Regions from separate parts of the Oerskovia sp. NPDC060287 genome, predicted to be linked through region 2. Evidence: predicted binding sites of a transcription regulator. Region 2 holds the regulator's gene; each other region holds the start of a gene.
The links. Region 2 encodes HrcA, which represses chaperone genes, less so after heat shock. Its sites were predicted from a motif close to TTNGCACTCGNNNNNNNCGAGTGCNAA; they were not measured.
Positions count from the first base shown of each region.

Region 1: a site for HrcA is predicted at 3,127-3,153, ahead of ACFWFR_RS14685 (glycoside hydrolase family 15). Genes of this name have one in related genera too.
Region 3: a site for HrcA is predicted at 1,737-1,763, ahead of ACFWFR_RS17545 (FmdB family zinc ribbon protein). Genes of this name have one in related genera too.

Region 1 is NZ_JBHXBO010000183.1:745-4,996, reverse strand. Features, by position in the region: gene ACFWFR_RS14690 (phytoene desaturase family protein) at 1-1,459, shown strand, start outside; gene ACFWFR_RS14685 (glycoside hydrolase family 15) at 1,602-3,071, opposite strand; gene groL (chaperonin GroEL) at 3,308-4,252, shown strand, end outside.
Region 2 is NZ_JBHXBO010000023.1:21,426-29,002, reverse strand. Features, by position in the region: gene ACFWFR_RS03815 (DUF3097 domain-containing protein) at 1-719, opposite strand, end outside; gene ACFWFR_RS03810 (MFS transporter) at 833-2,290, shown strand; gene hrcA (heat-inducible transcriptional repressor HrcA) at 2,521-3,537, shown strand; gene dnaJ (molecular chaperone DnaJ) at 3,653-4,765, shown strand; gene ACFWFR_RS03795 (16S rRNA (uracil(1498)-N(3))-methyltransferase) at 4,769-5,587, shown strand; gene ACFWFR_RS03790 (histidine triad nucleotide-binding protein) at 5,653-6,021, shown strand; gene ACFWFR_RS03785 (PhoH family protein) at 6,356-7,375, shown strand; gene ybeY (rRNA maturation RNase YbeY) at 7,375-7,577, shown strand, end outside.
Region 3 is NZ_JBHXBO010000286.1:203-4,454, forward strand. Features, by position in the region: gene mscL (large conductance mechanosensitive channel protein MscL) at 1-344, opposite strand, end outside; gene ACFWFR_RS17540 (SAF domain-containing protein) at 509-1,204, opposite strand; gene ACFWFR_RS17545 (FmdB family zinc ribbon protein) at 1,304-1,639, opposite strand; gene ACFWFR_RS17550 (penicillin acylase family protein) at 1,799-4,252, shown strand, end outside.

The sequences.
Region 1 (4,252 bases), on a different contig from region 2:
CGTCGTCGTCGTCGGATCCGGGCCCAACGGCCTCGCCGCGGCGGTGACGTGCGCCAGGGCCGGGCTGTCCGTGCGGGTCCTCGAGGCACAACCCACGATCGGGGGCGGGTCGCGGACCCTGGACCTGGGGCTGGCCGAGGGCTTGGTCCACGACATCTGCTCCGCGGTGCACCCCATGGCGTGGGCGTCGCCGTTCTTCCAGGCGTTCGACCTGCCCTCGCGCGGCGTCGAGCTGCTCGTCCCGGAGGTCTCGTACGCCCAGCCGCTCCCGGGGGGCCGCGCAGGGATCGCCTACCGCGATCTCGACCGGACGGTCGACGGGCTGGGGGTCGACGGCGCCGCGTGGCGTTCGCTCGTCGGCTCGCTGTCCCGCAACACGGGCCATGCGGTCGCGACCGCTCTGGGCGACAAGCGGAGCATCCCGGCGGGGCTCCTCCCGCGCGGGGTACCGACCGCGGCCCGGTTCGGGCTCGGCGTCCTCGAGCAGGGCACCCGGGCCTGGGACCGACGCTTCGTCGGGGACGTCGCCCCCGCACTCTTCACGGGCGTCGCAGCGCACGGGATCGCGCCCATGCCCTCGCTGGCCTCGGCCGGGGTGGCGATGCTGCTCGCGTCGCTCGCGCACACCGAGGGCGGCTGGCCCGTCCCGCGCGGCGGCTCGGGGGCGATCGTGACCGCGTTGGTCGCGGACCTCGAGGCGCACGGGGGTGAGGTCGTGACGGACCACCCGGTGCGCTCGGAGTCGGACCTCCCGCCCGCCCGGGCCGTCATCTTCGACACGACTCCCCGCACCGTGGTCGAGGTGTTCGGTTCCCGTCTCACGGGACGCGCGGCCAGAGCGCTCACGGCGTTCCCCTACGGCAACGCGGCCGCCAAGGTCGACTTCGTGCTGCGAGGCCCCGTGCCGTGGCAGAACGCCGAGGTCGGGCGTGCCGGGACGGTCCACGTGGGCGGCACACGGGCCGAGATGGCCGCCGCGGAGGCCGCGGTCGCGCAGGGGCAGCACGCCGAGCGGCCCATGGTCCTCGTGAGCGACCCGAGCCTCGTCGACGAGACGCGTCGGGTCGGTGACCTGCGACCCCTGTGGTCGTACGCGCACGTCCCGGCCGGCTCCACGCTCGACGTCACCGAGGCGATCACCGCCCAGATCGAGCGCTTCGCACCGGGCTTCCGCGACGTCGTCGTGACCTCGCGGTGCGTGCCCGCCGCGCGCATGAGCGAGCACAACGCCAACTACGTGGGCGGGGACATCGCGGCGGGGGCCGTCAGCATGTGGCGCGTCCTGGCACGCCCGAGCGCGCGCCTCGACCCGTACGCGACCGGCCTCGACGGGGTCTACCTCTGCTCGGCGTCGACCCCACCGGGACCCGGTGTCCACGGGCTCGGCGGGTGGTACGCGGCCCAGCGCGTGCTGCGGCGGGAGTTCGACGTCCCGCACCTGCCCGCGCTGGCTCCCTGACGGCTGCCCGACCTCGGACCGCGCGAGGAAGGCACGAAGGCCCCACGAGGGAGCTCCTGCGTCCGGACCCGCAGGGAGCCGGGTCTCGGGTGGTTCAGGCCCAGGCCCAGGCCCAGGCCCAGGCCCAGGCCCAGGCCCAGGCTCAGGGGGCCGGGGCCGCCGCCTCGGCCGCCGCCTCGATCCGCCGGTCCTCGAGCTCGACCAGGGTCAGCACCACGAGGGACGAGCTCCACGTGAGCGGTGCGACCGCCGCGGGCGAGCCGTCCGCGAGGACCTTCTCGGGGATCGCGCCGGACGCCGTCCGGTGCGTGCCGAGCCAGTCGAGCCAGCTCTCGGCGGCCTCCTCCTCGCCGGTCGAGGCGCCCGCGAGGGCGAACAGCGCGGTCTGCGGCGTCCAGGACACGCCGTCCGTCCGCCAGCCCGCTCCCGGGGCCACCCCACCGGCCGGACGGAGCATCGACATGACCGAGGACCGCCAGGCGTCCTCCGCCCCGCTGAGCGCCGTGGGCTGGAACGGCGGGAGCGCGAAGGTCGTCGCAGCGTCCTGCGCCCCGCCCGACACGGCCCGCGGGTAGCCCTGCGAGCCGAACCGGTCCTCGATCGCGGACCGCAGGCGCATCGCGGCGCTCGCCGCGCCCGCCGCACGGTCCCACTGATCGCCGTCGCGGTAGAAGGCCATGGCGCCCTCGAGCCCGGCGAGCAGGGGGGCGGCGGTCCCGAGGGTCAGGTCGGTCGGGTGCACCTCCCAGTAGTCGCTCGACGGCGGCGGCAGGTCCGTGTCGTCGTCGAGCAGCGCGAGCACGTGCTCGGTCGAGGCGTCGACGAGGGGCGCGAGGCGCTCACGGGCGTCGTCCCGGTCGCCCGGGGCGTCGATCTCGTCGAGCACGGTCCATGCCGCCCACAGGGCCCACCCGTTGCCGTCCGACTGGATCCCGCGGTCGTCGGGGACCCCTGAGGCGTCGGGGAGGTAGCGGGCGTGGAACGAGCCGTCGGGCTCCTGGACCGAGCGCAGGAAGTCGAGCACGCGCAGCGCGTCGTCGACGTGACCGGTCCGCGCGTACGCGGCCGCCGTGAACGAGGAGTCACGCGGCCACACGTAGCGCCAGCGCGGGGACGCCGCGGCGAGCGAGGCGCCGTTCTCGAGCGTCAGGGTGTGCAGGTCGAGCAGGGCGTCCTCGCCGAGCTCCTCGAAGCGGGTGCCTGCGCCCGGGACCCGGCCGTCGGCGAGCCAGGCCCGGGACGCGGCTGCGGCGCGCTCGGCGTCCGCGACGTCGAGCAGGGACCCGGCGGTCACGGGGGAGCCTGCGACCTGGCTGAGTCGGTCCACCTCGCCGTCGGCCGCGTCGAGCCCGTCCGTGAGCCAGGCGGGGTCGAGGGCTGCCGGGTCGAGGACCCTGCTGCCGTCGAGGTAGGTGGCGCCCATGCCCGCGGGGAGCCGCAGGAGGACGCCTGGGCCCGCGGTCGCGACGCCGTCCTGGTACAGGTCGATCTGGACGTCGGTCGGCTGCGGGGTCGGGGTGGCCCCGGCCGTCACGAGCACCACGACGGGGGCGATCGCCGCTCCGAGCACCGCCAGTCGCCACCTCTTTGTCGCGAATCTCACACTGGGCATCCTAGGGCGAGCCGGACGTGCGTCGTTCCGCTGGGGGCGATAGGGGTCGTACGGCCTTGCACTCGCACCGGCAGAGTGCCAATAATGGCGTTAGCACTCTCGTCATGAGAGTGACAGTTTTCTCTGGTCGTCAGGTGAGGCCCGCGAGTCGGCGTGACAGGAACGTCGTCGTGCGCGAGCCGTCCGTCGCGGGCGCCGACCGACCGTCACACGCCACCAGCGGAGGATCAATCCCCATGGCAAAGATCATCGCCTTCAACGAGGAGGCACGTCGCGGGATGGAGCGCGGGCTCAACGTCCTCGCCGACACCGTGAAGGTCACGCTCGGCCCCAAGGGCCGCAACGTCGTCCTCGACAAGAAGTGGGGCGCGCCCACCATCACCAACGATGGTGTGAGCATCGCCAAGGAGATCGAGCTCGACGACCCGTACGAGAAGATCGGTGCGGAGCTCGTCAAGGAGGTCGCCAAGAAGACCGACGACGTCGCGGGTGACGGCACCACCACCGCGACCGTGCTCGCCCAGGCGCTCGTGCGCGAGGGCCTGCGCAACGTCGCGGCCGGGTCCAACCCGATCGCCCTCAAGCGCGGTATCGAGAAGGCTGTCGAGGCCGTGACGGCCCAGCTGCTCGTCGCCGCCAAGGACATCGAGACCAAGGAAGAGATCGCTGCCACGGCCGCGATCTCGGCCGGTGACCCCGCGATCGGCGAGCTCATCGCCGAGGCCCTCGACAAGGTGGGCAAGGAAGGCGTCATCACCGTCGAGGAGTCGAACACGTTCGGCCTCGAGCTCGAGCTCACCGAGGGCATGCGCTTCGACAAGGGCTTCCTGGCCCGCTACTTCGAGACCGACCCCGAGCGTCAGGAAGCGGTCCTCGAGGACCCGTACGTCCTGATCGTCGAGTCGAAGATCTCGAACGTCAAGGACCTGCTGCCGCTGCTCGACCAGGTCATGAAGGCCGGCCGCAGCCTCCTCATCATCGCCGAGGACGTCGAGGGCGAGGCCCTGGCCACCCTCGTGCTGAACAAGATCCGTGGCACGTTCAAGTCCGTCGCCGTCAAGGCTCCGGGCTTCGGCGACCGCCGCAAGGCCATGCTGCAGGACATCGCGATCCTCACCGGTGGCCAGGTCATCTCCGAGACGGTCGGCCTCAAGCTGGAGACCGCGACCCTCGACCTGCTC
Region 2 (7,577 bases):
AGGATCCCGCGCTTCCACTCGGTGCCGCGCTCGATCACGGGCCAGGTGGTCAGGCCCAAGCGCTCTGGTCGCACGGCCTGCCACACGTCGACGTAGGGGTGGCCCAGCACCTTGACCGTGCCGGGGCGCACGCCCCGCAGCGCCTCGGCGACGAGGCGCGTCTCCTTGCTGCCCGGGACCAGGTGGTCGACCAGGACGCCCACCTTGCGCTCCGCCGTCGGGCTGAAGTCCTCGAGGGCTTCCGCGAGGTTGTCCACGCCATCGAGGAGCTCGACCACGACGCCCTCGATGCGCAGGTCGTCGCCCCAGACCTTCTCGACGAGCTCGGCGTCGTGCTTGCCCTCGACCCAGATGCGCGAGCCGCGGGCGACGCGGGCCCGGACGTCCGCGACCGCGCGCGAGCCCGAGGCGGTGCGCGTGGGCGCCGCCGGTGCGCGCGTGGTCACGGGCGCGGTCAGCTCGACGGGTTCGCCGTCGACCCAGAAGCCGGGGCCGAGCGGGAAGGTGCGGGTACGACCGGCGCGGTCCTCGAGGACGACGATGTGCATGCCGCCCGACTTCTCGACCCGCACCACCGCACCGACCCAGCCGGTCTCGACGTCCTCGACGACCAGGCCACGCTCGGCGGCCTGGGGGCGTGAGACGGGGCGCCTGCGGTGGGGGACCGGGGCGGGGGTCGCGCTGGACAGGACGTCGGCACCGTAGCGATCGAAGCTCACCCGCCTCACCCTAGGCGGTGGTCGGCCCCGCGCCTGGAAGGGGCGCGCGGCGACCCGCGAACCTCTCCGCGGCTCGCCGGGTGCCGTGGCGCGGGGCGTGGTACGACTGGCCGGTGAGCACTTCGAGCGGTCAGGCCGCGCCCGACCCCCAGCGCTGGCGCGTCCTGGGGCTGTGCCTCGCGGTCGGGTTCATCACCATGCTCGACGTGTCGATCGTCAACGTCGCGCTCCCCTCGATCGAGAAGGCGCTCGACGCGGGGCCCACCGAGCTGCAGCTCATCGTCGCGGGCTACACCCTCGCGTTCGGTCTCGCGCTCGTCCCCGCGGGCCGTCTGGGCGACGCGGGCGGGCGCCGGGCGCTGTTCATCGTCGGGCTCGTGGGCTTCGCGCTCACGAGCCTCGCCGCGGGCCTGGCGCCGAGCGACGAGTGGCTCGCGATCGCGCGGCTCCTGCAGGGCGCGAGCGCGGGCCTGCTCAACCCGCAGGTCATCGGTCTGATCCAGCAGATGTTCTCGGGGTACGAGCGCGGCAAGGCGTTCGGCATGTTCGGCGCCACGATCGGCATCTCGACGGCCCTGGGGCCGTTGCTCGGCGGGCTGATCATCCAGGCGGCGGGCGAGGAGAACGGGTGGCGGTGGATCTTCGGGATCAACGTGCCGATCATCGCGGTCGTCCTGCCGCTCGCGATCCGCTTCCTGCCCGCGGCGACGCGCAAGGCCGGCCCGCGCAAGCTCGACCCGGTCGGCCTGGTCCTCATCGCGGTCGCGACCGTGGCGGTCATGCTCCCGTTCGTCACGACGTCCGGGCAGGACGACGACCCCGGACGGTGGTGGTGGCTCGCGGTCGGGGCGGTCGCGGTGGCCGCGACCGTGCTCTGGGAGCGGCGCTACCAGCGCACCACGGGTGCGCCGGTCCTGGACCCCCGCGTGCTGTCGCTCACCTCCTTCCGCAACGGCACGCTGCTGGGGATCACGTACTTCGCGGGCTTCACGGGCATCTTCCTCGTCGCGACGCTGTACCTCCAGAACGACCTGCACTTCACGCCCCTGCACGCCGGGCTCATCGGCATGCCGTTCGCGATCGCGTCGGGCGTCGCGTCGTGGCTCGCGGGGCGCGGGGTCGCACGCTGGGGGCGTCCGCTCGTGGTCGCGGGGCTGGTCGTGGTGCTCGTCGGGCTCGCGGGCGTGATCCTCGCGATCCGTGGCACGGGCGACGACGCGTCGGCCGGAGGGTGGGCCATCGCCCTGACCATGATGGTCGCGGGGATCGGGAGCGGCACCGTCATCTCCCCGAACCAGACGCTGACCCTCGCGCGGGTCCCCGTCGAGCTCGCGGGGGTCGCGGGCAGCATGCTCCAGCTCGGGCAGCGCGTGGGCTCGGCCATGGGCATCGCGGTGGTCCTCTCGACGTACTACTCGCTCAAGGCGGGTGGTTCGACGGGCGCGGTCGCGGCGAGCACCGCGATGCTCATCACGGTCGCGCTCGTCGCGGTCTCGCTCGTGGTCGCGATCGTGGACCTGCGGGCGCGAGCGCACGCCGCACCCCAGGGCAAGGGGACGTCCGCGACGTGAGCGCCGCCGTCGGGCGCGGTGCGGCCTGGGCCGCGCGGTGAGACCTGACGGGGGAGTCGGGCCCGACGGCGGAGCGGGGGGCGCGTGGTCGGGTGCGCCTCCCTCTCGGGCCACCTCCCGGAGAGAGCGTGAGAAGGATGTGCACGTCGCCCGCGACCTCCTCGCGACCGCGTAGAATTAGCACTCGACGGTAGAGAGTGCGAACGCGCGACGATCGGCAGGAGGTGGTCATGAGCGAGGAACGACGGCTCGATGTGCTGCGTGCGATCGTCGAGGACTACGTCCTCACCAGGGAACCGGTGGGGTCGCGGGTCCTCGCCGAGCGGCACCGATTGGGCGTGTCCCCGGCCACGATCCGTAACGACATGGCCGCCCTCGAGGAGGACGGCTACATCGCCCAGCCGCACACGTCTGCCGGGCGCATCCCCACGGACAAGGGCTACCGCCTGTTCGTGGACAAGCTCTCGACGGTCAAGCCCTTGTCGTCGCCCGAGCGTCGGGCGATCGAGACCTTCTTGTCCGAGGCGGTCGACCTCGACGACGTCGTGACGCGGGCGGGGCGGCTGCTCGCCCAGCTCACGGGCCAGGTCGCCGTGGTCCAGTACCCGTCGCTTCGTCGGTCGGGCCTGCGCCACCTCGAGCTCGTGCCGGTCGGCGACCGCCGCCTGCTCGTGGTCATCATCACGGACACGGGCCGTGTCGAGCAGCGCACGCTCGAGGTCGCCGCGGCCCCGGACGAGGCGACGCTCGCCGAGCTGCGCTCGCGGCTCAACGCGGTCGCGGCGGGCAAGCGTCTCGCGGAGCTCGGGCAGGGCTTCGCCGAGGTCGCCGAGCAGTTCCGCCCCGAGCACCAGGACCTGGCCCGCTCGCTCGCGCTGCTGGTCGAGGAGACCCTCTCCGAGGAGTCCGAGGAACGCATCGTGCTGGCCGGCACCGCCAACCTCGCCCGGGTCGGGATGAGGTTCGAGCACGCGCTGCGCCCGGTCCTCGAGGCGCTCGAGGAACAAGTCGTGCTGCTCGGGTTGTTGACCGAGATGGCCGCGGAGTCCGGGGTGAGCGTGCGGATCGGTCACGAGACGCAGCTCGAGGGCCTCGCGGAGACCTCTGTCGTGACGAGCGGATACGGTAACGAGGGCGACTCGGTCGCGCTGATCGGTTCGATCGGGCCGACCCGCATGGACTATCCCGGGACGATCGCCTCGGTCCGCGCCGTGGCGCGGTACCTGTCGCGCGTCCTGACAGCATGAGCATGGTTCTTGCGCCACCGGGTGCGGCGACCGGGCCCTCGGGCCCGGCGCGTGCTGCGGGGCGTTGTCGGAAGTCGCCGATCCACCGTCGGCGTGCGCTAGTAGAGAGTGACCTGTGAGCGACTACTACGAGATCCTGGGCGTGCCCCGGGACGCGAGCCAGGACCAGATCAAGAAGGCCTACCGCAAGCTGGCCCGTGAGCTGCACCCTGACGTCGCGGGCGAGGCCGCCGAGGACAAGTTCAAGGACGTGTCCCGCGCGTACGAGGTCCTGTCCAACCCGGACAAGCGCCAGCAGTACGACCTCGGCTCGGACCCGTCCGCCGCCGGTGGCGGCATGGGCGGGGGCTTCGGCTTCCAGGACATCTTCGAGACGTTCTTCGGCGGGGGACAGGCGCAGTCCGGCCCCATCCCGCGCGCCCGCCGCGGCCAGGACTCCCTGGTCCGCCTCGACATCGACCTCTCGGAGGCCACGTTCGGTGCCCGCCGCGAGCTCCAGGTCGACACCGCGGTCGTGTGCGGGACGTGCAGCGGCTCGTGCTGTCGCCCCGGCACCTCGCCCCGTACCTGTGACGTCTGCAACGGGCGCGGCACGGTCCAGCGCGTGGCCCGCTCGTTCCTCGGGCAGGTCATGACGACCGCCCCCTGCGCGGCGTGCCAGGGCTTCGGCACCGTCATCCCCGAGCCCTGCGCCGAGTGCGCGGGCGAGGGACGCGTGCGCAGCCGCCGCACCCTGACCGTGAACGTGCCCGCGGGAGTGGACACGGGCACGCGCATCAAGCTCACGTCGCAGGGAGAGGTCGGCCCGGCCGGCGGACCCGCGGGCGACCTGTACGTCGAGATCCGCGAGCGCAACCACGAGATCTTCGTGCGCCGCGGCGACGACCTGCACTGCACGCTCCAGGTCCCCATGACCGCCGCCGCGCTCGGCACGGTCCTCGAGCTCGAGACGCTCGACGGCCCGCAGGAGATCGACCTGCGTCCCGGCACCCAGCCCGGCCAGATCGTCACGCTCAAGAACCTGGGCGTCGGCCACCTGCACACGGGTGGCCGCGGCGACCTCAACGTGCACGTCGAGGTCCAGGTCCCCACGGGGCTCGACGACGAGCAGCAGGAGCTGCTGCGCTCGCTCGCCAAGGCCCGCGGCGAGGAGCGCCCGGACCCGCGCCTGTCGGCCGCGCACCCGGGAGTCTTCTCCCGCCTGCGCGACAAGCTCTCGGGGCGCTGAGGCATGAGCGCACCGGTCTTCCTCGCCGAGCCGAGCGGCGCAGAGCCCCAAGGGCTCGCGCAGTACCCCGCGGGGTCGCTCTACGTGCTCGACGGCGCCGAGGGGCGCCATGCGGGCGTCGTCCAGCGGCGGGGGGTCGGTGAGCACGTCGACGTCGTCGACGGCGACGGGCTGCGGCTGCGGTGCGTCATCGAGACCGTCGAGGCCGCCCAGGTCGGCCTGCGCGTCGACGAGGTCGTGCACGAACCTGCGCCCGACGTCGTGGTGACCCTCGTCCAGGCCCTCGCCAAGGGCGACCGCGACGAGATGGCGATCGAGGCCGCGACCGAGGTCGGGGCCGACGCCGTCGTGCCGTGGCAGGCCGAGCGCTCGATCGTCGTGTGGCGCGGGGACCGCGCAGCCAAGTCGCGCGCCCGCTGGCTCGCGACCGTGCGCGCCGCGACCAAGCAGGCCCGCCGTGCGCGCCTGCCCCGCGTCGACGTCGCGATCGACACGCGCGGGCTCGTCGAGCGCACGCGCGAGGTCGTCGCGGCAGGCGGCGCCGTGATCGTCCTGCACGAGGAAGCCAGCGCCCCGCTCGCCGAGGTGCCGCTGCCCGTCCCCGCGTCCCCGGCCGACGCCGCGGAGGGCCGAGCACCCGAGGTGCTCGTCGTCGTCGGGCCCGAGGGCGGGATCTCCGAGCGGGAGGTCGACGCGCTCACCGAGGCCGGCGCCCTCACGGCGCGCCTGGGCCCGCACGTGCTGCGGACCTCGACCGCCGGACCCGTCGCGATCGCCCTGCTGGTCCAGCGGCTCGGCCGCTGGGACGGCACGCCCGCGTGAGCGCACGCCGCACCGCACCGGCGGTCACCGGGCTGCGGCCCGGTGACCGGGGGTAGCCTGCCGACATGACGAGCAACGACACCTCCCGGCCCACCGACCCGGACTGCCTGTTCTGCAAGATCGTCGCAGGGGAGATCCCCGCGACGATCGTCGCCTCGACGGACCAGGCCGTCGCGTTCAAGGACATCAACCCGCAGGCCCCGCTGCACGTCCTGGTCGTGCCCCGGGCGCACCACGGCGACATCGCACAGCTCGCGGCCGCCGACCCCGAGCTGCTCTCGGGCGTCGTGGCGCTCGCGGACGCCGTGGCGAGCGAGCAGGCCGACGGCCAGTTCCGGCTCATCTTCAACTCGGGCCCGCGGGCAGGCCAGAGCGTCTTCCACGTCCACGGTCACGTGATCGGCGGCAAGGAGCTGGGCTGGAGCCCCGCCTGACCCGCGTCGCGGCCCACGGAGGTCCCGGGCGCAGGACACACCCGTCAGGGCGTTATTCGCCCTGACCCAGGTCGCTGCGCTCGTTACCATGGATGCACCACGAAATCTCCCCGACCTGCAGAAGGAGTGCCTCGGCGCAAGCCGGCTCATGCCATCCTCGACACCATCCTTGCCGCACGGCTCGTCGACGCCCGGCCCCGGAGGCTCCTCCCGCGACCCGGGGCGCGCGCGCACCGAGCAGAGGACGAACGGCACGGACGACCGGGGAGCCCCGGGCGCCCAGCACCCCAGCACACGGGTCGAGCACCGGATCGTCGTCCCGTCCCACGTCTCCATGGCGGCGCTGCTCGGCAGCGGTGACTCCGTCCTGCGCGCCGTCGAGGCCGGGTTCCCCTCGGTCGACGTCCACGCGCGGGGCAACGAGATCGTCGTCAAGGGGCCGGTCGGCGACGTGGCGCTCGCTTCGCGGCTGCTCGACGAGCTCGTCGAGGTCGTCGAGTCGGGCACGCAGCTCTCGGCCGACGTCGTCACGCGCTCGATCGCGATGCTCACGGCCGCGACGGCGTCGCGCCCCGCAGAGGTCCTGACGTTCAACATCCTCTCGAACCGCGGGCGGACCATCCGGCCCAAGACGGTCGGGCAGAAGCGCTACGTCGACGCGATCGACGCGAGCACCGTGACGTTCGGGATCGGTCCCGCGGGGACCGGCAAGACCTACCTCGCGATGGCCAAGGCCGTCCAGGCGCTGCAGGCCAAGCAGGTCAGCAGGATCGTCCTGACACGCCCCGCGGTCGAGGCCGGCGAGCGGCTCGGGTTCCTGCCGGGCTCGCTCTCGGAGAAGATCGACCCGTACCTGCGCCCGTTGTACGACGCGCTGCACGACATGATCGACCCCGAGTCGATCCCCAAGCTGATCGAGGCGGGCACCATCGAGGTGGCCCCGCTGGCCTACATGCGTGGCCGCACCCTGAACGACGCGTTCATCATCCTCGACGAGGCCCAGAACACCTCGACCGAGCAGATGAAGATGTTCCTCACGCGCCTCGGGTTCGGCTCCAAGATGGTCATCACGGGCGACGTGACGCAGGTCGACCTGCCCGGGGGCACCACCTCGGGGCTCCGTGTCATCGAGGACGTCCTGACCGGGGTCGACGACGTCGAGTTCTGCCGGCTCACGTCGACCGACGTCGTCCGCCACCGCCTCGTGAGCGAGATCATCGACGCCTACGCCCGCTGGGACGTCAGCAGCGCACCGCCCGCACGCGACGGCGGCAACCACCAGCACGGCTCGGCGCGCGGAGGCACCTCCCGCCAGGGCAGACCGCGAGACCAACGAGAGCAAGGGGCACGCTGATGAGCGTCGAGATCAACAACGAGTCCGGCTACGAGGTCGACGAGGCAGAGTTCGCGGCCCTCGCCCGCTACGTCCTGGACGCCATGCACGTCCACCCGCAGAGCGAGCTCGGCATCCGCTTCGTCGAGACCGACGTCATGACCGAGCTGCACGTGCGCTGGATGGACGAGCCGGGCCCCACCGACGTCCTGTCGTTCCCCAT
Region 3 (4,252 bases), on a different contig from region 2:
TCGGCCGGCGCCTCGGGCTCGGACTCCTCGCCCTTCTTGCGCATCGAGGCCAGGTGGTTCATGGGCATGACGATGACGAAGTAGAGAGCGGCAGCGACGCACAGGAACTTGAAGAGAGCGTCGAGGATGAGGCCGATGCTGAAGTCGGCACCGTTGATGGTGAAGTTCCAGACCCCCGTCAGGTCCGGCTTGCCGAAGATGGCGGCGACGAGCGGGGTGATCAGGCCGTCGACGATCGACGTGACGACGAGCGTGAACGCTCCGCCGATCACGACACCGACCGCCAGGTCGATCGCGTTGCCGCGGAGCACGAACTCCTTGAAGCCGTTGAACACGTTCTTCATGCCAGTTTCCTTTCGAGAGGGGCGCAGACCCGGTCTGCGCGCCGATCTCTCGGCGGCGTCCGGCCAGCGGATTTGTACCGTCGCGATCCTTCCATGCTCAGGCGGTCGCGCATCTGGGCGTCTCGGCCCACCCCCTGTCCAGGTGCCGCCGCCGGCGGGCGTCACTACTGCACCAGGACGGCCGAGAGCCCGCCCCACTGGCCGAGCCCTGCGAGCGACGCAGCCTCGTCGGGCAGCACGGCCACGAGCGTCACGCCGTCCTCGGCCGAGTCACCGCCGAGCAGCCCGCCCGCGGCCTCGGCGGGCACCCCTGCCAGCACGAGCGCACGTCGCGCGACGTACGTGCCGGGCGCCCCGCCCGTGGGATCGTCGGTGCCGGACGCCGCGACGAGGAGGTCCACCCGGTCCCCGGGGCCCAGCAGGGCCGACACCGCAGGGTCGGCCAGCCGGACGGGTGCGACGACCGTCCCGCTGGGAGCCGAGGCAGCGAGGTCGCCCGCGGCCACGAGCGACGGGGTGACGGGCTGCGCGCGCGTCAGCGCGACGGACGTCGTGCGCCCGACGGCGTCGCTCACCCTGGTCAGGGAGGCCTGCGGTGCGAGCGACGACACGACGTCCTCGACCCGGAGGTCGCGACCGGTCAGCACGACCCCGGCCCCCACGTCCCGTGCGGCGACCACCACGGGGCTGGTCTCGGGGGGTGGCGGGCTCACCCTGCCCACGACGACCGCGGCCGCGAGGCCGCACCCCACGGCGACCACGACGGGACGTGACCGCCATGCGAGGGCGTGCAGGCGCCGTCGGGCTGCTGAGGACCGCGGACGGACCGAGCGCCCGGAGCGCTCTGAGGAACGAGACATGGCGCGACCGTAGAGCGCCCGCGCGGTGTCGCGTGCGACCTCGGGCTCAGCTGTGGACGGTTCGCGCCGCTGACGGCCTGTGGACGGCCAGGAGGCGCGTCAGCTCGCGGAAGAGCCCGACGAACCAGACGAACCGCTCGACGACGACGTGCCCGTCGAGCCGCTCGACGACGAGCCGCTGCTCGACGAGTCAGACGACTTGGACCCCGTGGAGGGCGTGGTCGACGAGCTGCCGGCGCCCATGCTGGACGACTTCGAGGACCGCGAGTCCGTCCGGTAGAAGCCCGACCCCTTGAAGGTCACGCCGACCGACGAGAAGACCTTGCGCAGGCGTCCGCCGCACTCCGGGCACACCGTCAGAGCATCGTCGGTGAACGCCTGGTGGATGTCGAAGGCGTGGCCGCAGGCAGTGCACGTGTACGCGTAGGTGGGCACGGTCTCTCCTCAAGAGGTCGCGGGGGGAGTGCGGTCGTCACGGGCCGGGCGCGAGCCTGGACCGGGCGTCCGACGCCCGCTCGGAGGCAGGGCCGGACTGGCACTCGGGGCTTCTGAGTGCTAATCATACGCCTGGCCCGCCCGGGGTAGTCTCGCACCGTGTCTGCTGAAGTCCCTGCCGGAGTCCACGGCGACCCGTCGCCGCCCGCCCACCTGTCCCGACGGGGAGGTTCTCGAGCCCGCCGGGCCACGATCGCGATCGCCGCGCTGCTGGTCGTGCTGCTGGTCGGGGTGTCGATCTTCACGTTCGTGACCGTCCGCCGCCCTCTCCCGCAGACCGACGGCACCCTCACGGTCCCCGGCCTGGACGGCGAGGTCAGCGTGCTCCGCGACGCGCAGGGCGTGCCGCAGATCTACGCGGACACACCCGAGGACCTGTTCCGCGCGCAGGGCTACGTCCAGGCGCAGGACCGCTTCTTCGAGATGGACTACCGCCGCCACGTCACCTCGGGCCGCCTGGCAGAGCTGGTCGGGGACAGCAAGGAGGCGATCGACGCGGACAAGGTCACGCGCACCTTCGGCTGGCGCCTCGTCGCCGAGGAGGAGTGGAAGATCATCGCGCCGGAGACCAAGGCGTACCTCCAGGCCTACGCGGACGGCGTGAACGCCTACCTCGAGGACCGCGACCCGAGCGAGATCGCGCTCGAGTACACCGTGCTCGGCACGAGCGTGAGCGTCGCCGACCCCGAGCCGTGGGACCCGATCGACTCGCTCGCCTGGCTCAAGGCCATGGCCTGGGACCTGCGCGGCAACTACGACGACGAGCTCGAGCGCGCCATCGCCTACGGCAGCTTCGCCGGCACGGCGACGGGCACCGAGGACCCCGCCCGCGTCGCACAGGACGTCGCCCGGGTCGCGACGCTCTTCCCTGCCTACGTCTCGGACACGAACCTTCCCATCCTCGACCCCGCCGAGGTCCCGACGGCCACCGCTCCGGCAGAGGTCGACGTCGAGGACGTCGAGCAGACGAGCTACATGCCGACCCTCGCTGGGAGCGAGCTCCAGTCCGCGGTCGGTGCCGCGGACCGAGCGCTCGCGGCCGTCCCCGTCCTCGTCGGGCGCGGTGAGGGGACGGGCTCCAACTCGTGGGCCGTCTCCGGTGAGCACACCGAGAGCGGCAAGCCGCTCCTCGCGAACGACCCGCACCTCGCGCTCCAGGCCCCCGGCGTCTGGGCCCAGGTCGGGCTCCACTGCAACACCGTGAGCTCGTCGTGCGGGTTCGACGTCGCGGGCTTCTCGTTCGCCGGGTTCCCGGGCGTCATCATCGGCCACAACGCCGACGTCGCCTGGGGCCTGACCAACATGGGCGCGGACGTCACCGACTTCTTCATCGAGCGCGTCCGTGACGAGACGTACCTGCGGGGCGACGACTGGGTGCCGCTCGAGACCCGCACGGAGACCATCAAGGTCAACGGGGGCCAGGACGTCGAGCTCGAGGTCTCGTCGACGCTCCACGGCCCGATCGTCTCGACCGTGCTGCCGCTCGACAGGGTCGCGGAGGCCCCGACCGAAGGCACCCCGCTCGGGGACTACGAGGTCGCGCTCCAGTGGACCGCGCTCGAGCCCGGCCGTACGGCCGACGCGGTCTTCGCGTTCGACCTCGCGGCGAGCGCCGACGACATGCGCGAGGCCGCCGCGCTCTTCGAGGTGCCCGCGCAGAACGTCGTCTTCGCGACGACCGACGGCCACATCGGCTACCAGGCTCCGGGCAAGATCCCGGTGCGTCAGGTCGTCGAGGGACCGGTGCCCTCGGACGGCACCTGGCCCCGTCCGGGCTGGGACGAGCGCTTCGACTGGACGGGCTACGTGCCCGCCAAGCAGATGCCCGGGGTCGTCGACCCCGAGGAGGGGTTCATCGTCGCGGCGAACCAGGCCGTGCTGCCCGCCGGGACCACCCCGTTCCTCACGACCGACTGGGACTACGGCTACCGCTCGCAGCGCATCCGGACGCTCCTGCAGTCCGAGATCGACTCGGGCCGCAAGATCGACGTCGAGATGATGAACACCATCCAGAACGACGACTGGAGCCCGTTCGCCGATGCCCTGCTCCCGTCCCTGCTCGACCAGGACATCGAGAACAGCAAGGGCGTCCGCAACGACTTCGCCGCCGAGGGACAGGACCTGCTGACCGACTGGGACCGCTCGATGGACATGGACTCCGCGGCGGCGGCCTACTTCGCGGCCGTGTGGCGCAACCTGCTCGAGATCACGTTCTGGGACGACCTGCCCGAGGACATCCGCCCCGCGGGCGGCAGCCGGTGGCTCGCGGTGGTCCAGAACATGCTCCTGGACGAGACCAACGCGTTCTGGGACGACCGGCAGACCGTGAGCGTCGTGGAGACCCGTGACGAGGTCCTCAACCAGGCGCTCGTCTCGGCCCGCCTCGACCTCACGACCGAGCTGTCCAAGAAGACGACGGACTGGGAGTGGGGCAAGCTGCACACGCTGTCCCTGGGGCACCTCGTCCTGGACAACGACGCCGTCCCGGGCTTCGTCCGGTCGTACATGAACCCGCGCACGGTGAGCATGCCGGGCGGGTCCTCGATCGTCAAC